Regions from separate parts of the Actinomadura sp. NPDC048955 genome, predicted to be linked through region 1. Evidence: riboswitches for the same ligand, from Rfam matches in the RefSeq annotation. Region 1 holds a riboswitch; each other region holds the start of a gene.

What was found. A riboswitch is a leader RNA that binds a small molecule or an ion and turns the genes downstream of it on or off. The one in region 1 is predicted to bind thiamine pyrophosphate.
Region 2: another riboswitch for thiamine pyrophosphate. It lies ahead of thiC (phosphomethylpyrimidine synthase ThiC); the one in region 1 lies ahead of AB0C84_RS38270 (cytosine permease).
Region 3: another riboswitch for thiamine pyrophosphate. It lies ahead of thiO (glycine oxidase ThiO); the one in region 1 lies ahead of AB0C84_RS38270 (cytosine permease).

What each region holds. Positions count from the first base shown of each region.
Region 1 is NZ_JBEZJI010000065.1:27,292-29,548, reverse strand. It holds gene AB0C84_RS38280 (subtilase-type protease inhibitor) at 1-302, opposite strand, end outside; gene AB0C84_RS38275 (rhodanese-like domain-containing protein) at 506-841, shown strand; TPP riboswitch at 916-1,033, shown strand; gene AB0C84_RS38270 (cytosine permease) at 1,027-2,257, shown strand, end outside.
Region 2 is NZ_JBEZJI010000062.1:40,396-42,652, reverse strand. It holds gene thiC (phosphomethylpyrimidine synthase ThiC) at 1-1,233, opposite strand, end outside; TPP riboswitch at 1,229-1,342, opposite strand; gene AB0C84_RS37650 (hypothetical protein) at 1,392-2,257, opposite strand, start outside.
Region 3 is NZ_JBEZJI010000001.1:68,532-70,788, reverse strand. It holds gene AB0C84_RS00345 (FAD-dependent oxidoreductase) at 1-816, opposite strand, end outside; TPP riboswitch at 923-1,036, shown strand; gene thiO (glycine oxidase ThiO) at 1,026-2,153, shown strand; gene thiS (sulfur carrier protein ThiS) at 2,164-2,257, shown strand, end outside.

The sequences.
Region 1 (2,257 bases):
CGGACCTTCGGGACGTTCCCGAAGACCGGGCCGATCTGGCTCCAGCGGTGCAGCTGGCAGCCGTCGTCGCGGGTGAACGTGGTGTCGATCTGCTTGCCCCGCCAGGTGCCCTTGACCGTGGCGATCTCCGGACCGCCGTAGATCTTGGTGCACATCTGGTCCTTGGGGACGGGTGCGAAGGGTTCCTTCACCTTGGTGAGCGCCGCGCAGGCGCCGGCCGCCTCGGGATGGTCGCCGCCGGGCGGCTCGCAGGTCAGCCGCCAGGTCTTGGCGGGCGCCTCCTTGGAGGCCTTGACCTGCACGGTGAGTGTGTCCGCCGGTGAGCCGGACGGCTGCACGGACGTCGTGCCCGAAGGCCCTCCGGCGGAGTTTCCGTTTGCCTGTTCGTCGCCGCAGGCGGCCGTGGACAGGAGCATGGCCAGCCCGGGCGCTGCGAAAAGGAGCGTCCGATACCGCATGCGTGATTCGACGCAGGGGGGCTTCGCGCGGTTCCATGGGGGGTGTGATGAATTTCGGGGAAGACGTACCGGCCGTTGTCGCCGCGGACGTTCCGCAGGACGGCTACCTGCTGGACGTCCGGGAACAGGACGAGTGGGACGCGGGCCACGCGCCCGCGGCGGTCCACATCCCCATGCGCCAGCTCGGCGACCGCGCCGGGGAGGTCCCGCGCGACCGGGAGGTCTACGTGATCTGCCGGTCCGGGGCGCGGTCCGCGCAGGTCACGTCCGCGCTGAACCAGGCGGGGTGGCTGGCGAGGAACGTCGACGACGGCATGCACGGGTGGGCCGGCGCCGGGCGCCCGATGGAGGGCGCGGGGGACGGCCCGCCCTATGTCGCCTGATCGGGCGGACGCCGAGTGATCTGACCCGGATGCCCTCTTTTGGGGGAGGACGGGCGGTTGTACGATCGGGCCTGACCGATAACCGCGGGAGCTCGGGCCACAGCCGGGCTGAGAGGGCGGCCTCCGAGGCGTCGCCGACCGCATGAACCTGTCCGGGTAATGCCGGCGTAGGGAGTGTGCGTCCCGTGACGTCCGATGTCGAAAAGCGCCCTGAGGGCGAGCGCGCCCGCGACGAGGTCCCGTTCACCCTCGACGAGCCCGCCCCGAAGGTCCTCGGATTCTGGGACCAGAGCGCCTTCTGGGGGAACCTCGGCGTCAGCCTCCTGGCCTTCTCCGGCGCCTACACCGTCCTCGCGCCGGACGCCGACGGCCGACCGACGATCTCGATCATGGCGGGCATCGTCGCGATGGCCGTCGGGACGGCCCTCGGCGGGCTGATGCTCGGCCTCGCCGCCGTGCCCGGGGCGCGCACCGGGCAGCCCGCGATGGTGCTGCTGCGCGGCCTGTTCGGGGCGCGGCTGTCGTACGCGCCGACCGTCCTCAACATCGCCCAGCTGATCGGGTGGGGGACGTTCGAGCTGATCGTCATCGCCGACGCCGCCCGCGAGCTGTGGGACGGCGTCCCGCGCTGGGGCTACGTGGTCGCCGCCGGCGCGATCACGACCGTGCTGACGGTCTGGCCGCTCGGCTCGGTGCGGCTGCTGCGCCGCTACGTGACCGTCGCGGTGGCGATCGCGCTCGTGTACTTCTACGTCCGGCTCGTCCAGGAGCCGCTGCCCGACCTGACGCAGGGCTCGTGGGGCGGGTTCTGGCTCGGCGCCGACGCCGCGCTGGCCGTGTCGATCTCCTGGGTCCCGGTCGCCGCCGACTACACCCGGCACGCGCGCACCGAGCGCGGGGCGTTCGGCGCCGCGGCCGTCGGCTACTCCGTCACGCAGATCGTCGCCTACGTCCTCGGGCTGCTCGCGCTGGCGCTGGTCGCGGGCGATTCGGAAAGGATCTTCGACCCATTCCTCGGCGCCTCGCTGGGCGTGGTGTTCTTCGCGGTGTTCGTGCTGCGGGAGGCCGACCAGTCGTTCGCCGACACCTACTCCACGGCGGTGTCGATCCAGAACCTGTTCCCCCGGGCCGACCGCCGGGTGCTGAGCGTGGCGCTCGGCATCGGCATCACCGTGCTCGCGCTGGTCCTGGACATCGGCGACTACGCGGGCTTCCTGTCGCTGATCGGGTCGGTGTTCGTGCCGATGCTCGGCGTGCTCGCCGCCGACTTCTTCCTTGGCCGCCGCCGGGCGGGCGGATGGGACGTCTCGCGGACGGCGCCGTCGCGCTGGGGCATGATCGCGGCATGGGCGGCGGGGTTCGTCGTCTACCAGCTCGTCAACCCGGGAACGGTCGCCCGCTGGGCCGGGTTCTGGT
Region 2 (2,257 bases), on a different contig from region 1:
CCCGAGCGTGTAGAACGGCGCCTCGTCGCACCACTCCTGCTGCAGATCGACGTTCTCCTTGATCTTGTGCATGGGGACGTGTCCGGGCCCCTCGTTCATCACCTGGTTGCCGAACCGCGCGGCGATCCGCGTCAGCTCGCCCTGGGTGCGCAGCTCGGCGAACTGGGCCTCGTCGTTGGCGTCCGCGATGGAGCCGGGACGCAGCCCGTCCCCGAGCGACCAGGTCACGTCGTAGGCGGCGAAGATCTCGCACAGCTCCTCGAAACGGGTGTAGAGGAAGTTCTCCTCGTGGTGCGCCAGGCACCACGCCGCCATGATCGATCCGCCCCGCGACACGATCCCGGTCTTGCGCCGCGCCGTCAGCGGCACGTAGGACAGCAGCACTCCGGCGTGGACGGTCATGTAGTCCACGCCCTGCTCCGCCTGCTCGATCACGGTGTCGCGGAAGACCTCGTAGGTGAGCTCCGCCGGGTCGCCGCCGACCTTCTCGACCGCCTGGTACAGCGGGACGGTCCCGACCGGCACGGGCGAGTTACGCAGGATCCACTCGCGCGTGGTGTGGATGTCGCGGCCCGTCGACAGGTCCATGATCGTGTCGGCGCCCCAGCGGGTCGCCCACGTCATCTTCTCGACCTCGTCCTCGATCGAGGACGCGACGGCCGAGTTGCCGATGTTGGCGTTGACCTTCACCAGGAAGTTGCGCCCGATCACCATCGGCTCGATCTCGGGATGGTTGACGTTGGCGGGCAGCACCGCGCGCCCGGCGGCCAGCTCGTCCCGGACGAACTCCGGGGACACGCCCTCGCGCAGCGCGGCGAACTCCATCTCCGGCGTGATCTCCCCGCGCCGCGCGTAGGCGCGCTGCGTGACCGCGCCGCCGGTGGCGCGCCGCGGCCGCCTCGGCAGGGCGTCCTCGCCGTCGGCCAGGGGGAGGCCGCCTGCGCCCGCGGGGGAGGCGGGGGGCGACGAGCGGCGCCCGTCGTCCTCGGGGCGCGCCGCCCGCCCCTCGTAGGGGGCGGTGTCGCCGCGCTCGGCGATCCAGGACTCCCGCAGCGGCGGCAGGCCCCTGCGTACGTCGGTCTCCTTCCCAGGATCGGTGTACGGCCCGGACGTGTCGTACAGGACGACGACGTCGCCGCTGGTCAGCGGCACCTCCCGCATCGGGACCCGGACATCCGGGCGCGAGCCCTGCAGGTAGGTCTTGCGGGCAGCTGGAACCACAGGTTCGGTCATGACGACTCGATCTCTCCCTACGCCGGCATTACCCGGTCAGGTTCATGCGGTCAGCGGCCGTCCCAGCCGCTATCTCAGCCCGGTTCGCCGGGCCCCCGCGATCTGTCGCCACGACGTTAACCCGGGCCGCCCCGGTTGCCGCAACCGCCGGCCATGGGCTAGAACGCGCCCGCGCGGAGCGCGGCGGGCAGGGCCAGGACCAGGGTGCGCAGGGGGTCCGGGGCGGACGGCGATCGCTCCAGCTCAACCCGGGCCTCGGCGTCGTCGCCGCCGATCCGCAGCGTGGCCGAGCGGCGGCCGTCGATGCCGGTGACGACGTGGCCGTCGCCGGTCGCGCGGGTGCTGCCGAGGAGCATCCCGCCGGCGGTGTGGAAGGACGGCTCGCGCGGGCCGCGCACGAACCCGAGGGGGCGGCCGGCCGCGTCGAGGACGCGCACGCGGTCGCGGCCCGGCAGCCGGGACGGGCCGCGGACCACCAGCAGCGCGGTGGCGTGGGGGTCGCGCAGCACGGTGGTCCGGCTGCCGCGCCGGCGGCAGGCCACCGCGAGGACCGTGCCGCCGCGCCGGTCGCGGTACCGGCCCCTGCCGTCCACGACGAGGTGGCGGGCCCGGGCCAGGACGCCCTCGGCGGGCGGCGGCACCTCCTCGCCCTCCTCGTCGACGACGCGCCAGGCCGCGCCGAGGGCGTCCGCGGCCGCGCTCCGGGCGGCCGGAAGCCACCCGGACGGGAGCGACCCGCTGTTCAGCAGGGTCACCGCCCTTCCGTCGACCTCGGCGACGGTCTCGACGCCCGGCGCCTGCTCCGGGTCGAGCCAGAGCGTCCAGACGGGGTCGCCGACGGGCCACCTGATCCCCATCGCTTCCACGGCCGCGGCCGGGACGGCCGCCCTTCGCCTGCCGCGGCGCAGGGCCACCCCCTTCTCGCCGATGGTCACGATGAGGCGGGTCCGGTGGATCCGGGCCGCCCAGAGGACGGCGGCCAGGCCGGCGAGCAGGCAGCCGCCGCCGTAGAGCGGCAGGACCT
Region 3 (2,257 bases), on a different contig from region 1:
CGCGACGACGTCCGGGCGCAGCGCGCCGGGGTCCTCCTCGCCCATGTAGGTCCGGAACGAGCCGTCGGTGACGACGCCGCGCTCCAGCAGCAGCCCGGAGCCCTCCAGCCACGACAGGACGGGACGGACCCCGACGCCGACGACCACCTCGTCGGCCTCGACGCGGCCGCCTCCGGCGAGGGCGAGGCCGCCGTCGCGCACCTCCGCGACCTTGACCCCGGTCCGCAGCTCGACGCCCGCCTCGGCGTACCAGGGGGCGGTGAGCACGCCGGCCTCGGGGCCGAGTGCGCCCGCCAGCGGGGTGTCGGCCGCCTCCACGACGGTGACCGCGCAGCCCCGGCGGGCCGCGGCCGTGGCGACCTCGGCGCCGATCCAGCCGGCACCGACGATCACGATGCGGGCGCCGGGGGTGAGCCGGGCGCGCAGGTCGCGCGCCTCGTCGATCGTGCGCAGCACATGCTGGCGCCCCTCCCCCGGCAGCGTGATCGGGGCGGCGCCGGTCGCGATCACGAGCCCGTCGAAGGGCAGCCCGCCCGCCGTGGACGCCACCGTTCCGCCGCGTCCGGGCCCGTCCAGCCGCAGGCCGGTGGCGCGCTCGCCGAGCAGCAGCTCGCAGCGCAGCGCGTCCCAGTCGGCGTCGACGGTCGTGTCGTCGGACTCGCCCGCGAGGACGGCCTTCGACAGCGGCGGCCGGTCGTAGGGCCGGTGCCGCTCCGCCGACACGAGGGTCAGCGCGCCCTCGTACCCCTTGCTCCGCAGGGCCTCCACGGCGCGCACGCCGGCCAGCCCGCCACCCACGACGATGACCCTCTCCATGGAGGTCACCCTAACGGGCGGCGATCCGGGAGTGGACAGGTGTCCAGGCAGTTGCCCGGTTCCCCGAGGTCGTAAGGTGGGGGCCAGCAGAACGGCACAGCAGAACAGCACAGAGCGCGGGAGTCCGGTGCGACCGGGCTGAGAGGGCGGCTGAACGGGCCGCCGACCGCCACGACCTGATCCGGATCATGCCGGCGAAGGGAGCGCGCATGCAGATCGTCATCATCGGCGCCGGGGTGGTCGGCCTCGCCACCGCCTGGCGCGCCGCCGCCGGCGGCGCCGCCGTCACCGTCGTCGACCCCGCGCCCGCGTCCGGGGCCTCCTCGGTGGCGGCGGGCATGCTCACCCCGGTCAGCGAGCTGACCTACGGCGAGGAGCCGCTGCTGCGGCTCGGCCTCGCCTCCCGCGACCGGTACGGCGCGTTCGTCGCCGAACTGGAGGAGCTGACCGGCCTGGAGACCGGCTACCGCACCGACGGGATCATCGAGGTCGCGTTCGACTCCGACGACCTGCGGCACCTGGACGACCTGCGCCGCTTCCAGGAGAGCCTGGGCATCCCCGTCGAGGCGCTCACCCGCCGCGAGTGCCGGCGGCTGGAGCCGATGCTCGCGCCCGGCGTGCGCGGCGGTCTGCTCGCCCCCGAGGACGGCTCGGTCGACCCACGCAGGCTCGCCCCGGCGCTACTGGCGGCGTGCGAGCGGCTGGGGGTCCGGCTCGTGCGGCGGCGGGCCGAGCGCGTCGTCGTCGAGAACGACGCCGCCGCCGGCGTGGGCCTGGACGACGGCACCGTGCTCCGCGCGGACCGGGTGCTGCTGGCCGCGGGGCCGTGGTCGGGCGACCTCGGCGGCCTGCCTCCCGGGACCGTTCCACCCGTCCGCCCGGTCAAGGGCCAGGTGATCCGGCTGCGCACCCGCGCGCCCTTCCTGCGGCGCCCGACCCGCGGCCTCGTCCGGGGCTCCTCGGTCTACCTGGTGCCGCGCGCGGACGGCGAGATCGTCCTCGGCGCCACGCAGGAGGAGCTGGGCTTCGACACGCGGGTCACCGCCGGCGGGCTCTGGGAGCTGCTGCGCGACGCCCGCGAGCTGCTGCCGGGCATCACCGAGCTGGAGTTCGCGGAGGTCACCGCCGGGCTGCGGCCCGGCTCCCCCGACAACGCGCCCGTGATGGGGCCGACCGCGCTGCCCGGGCTGCTCGTGGGCACGGGGCACTTCCGCAACGGCATCCTGCTCACGCCCGTGAGCGCCGACATCCTGTCCGCGATGCTGCTGGACGGGCCCGTCCCCGAGGTCGCCGGGCCGTTCGCCCCCGACCGCTTCTCCCCCGAGGTGAGCGCATGAAGGTGAGCGCATGAAGGTGATCGTCAACGGTGAGCCGCGCGAGCTGCCCGACGGCGCGAGCGTGGCCGAGGTCGTCGCGTCCGTCACGGCCGCGGCGACGGGCG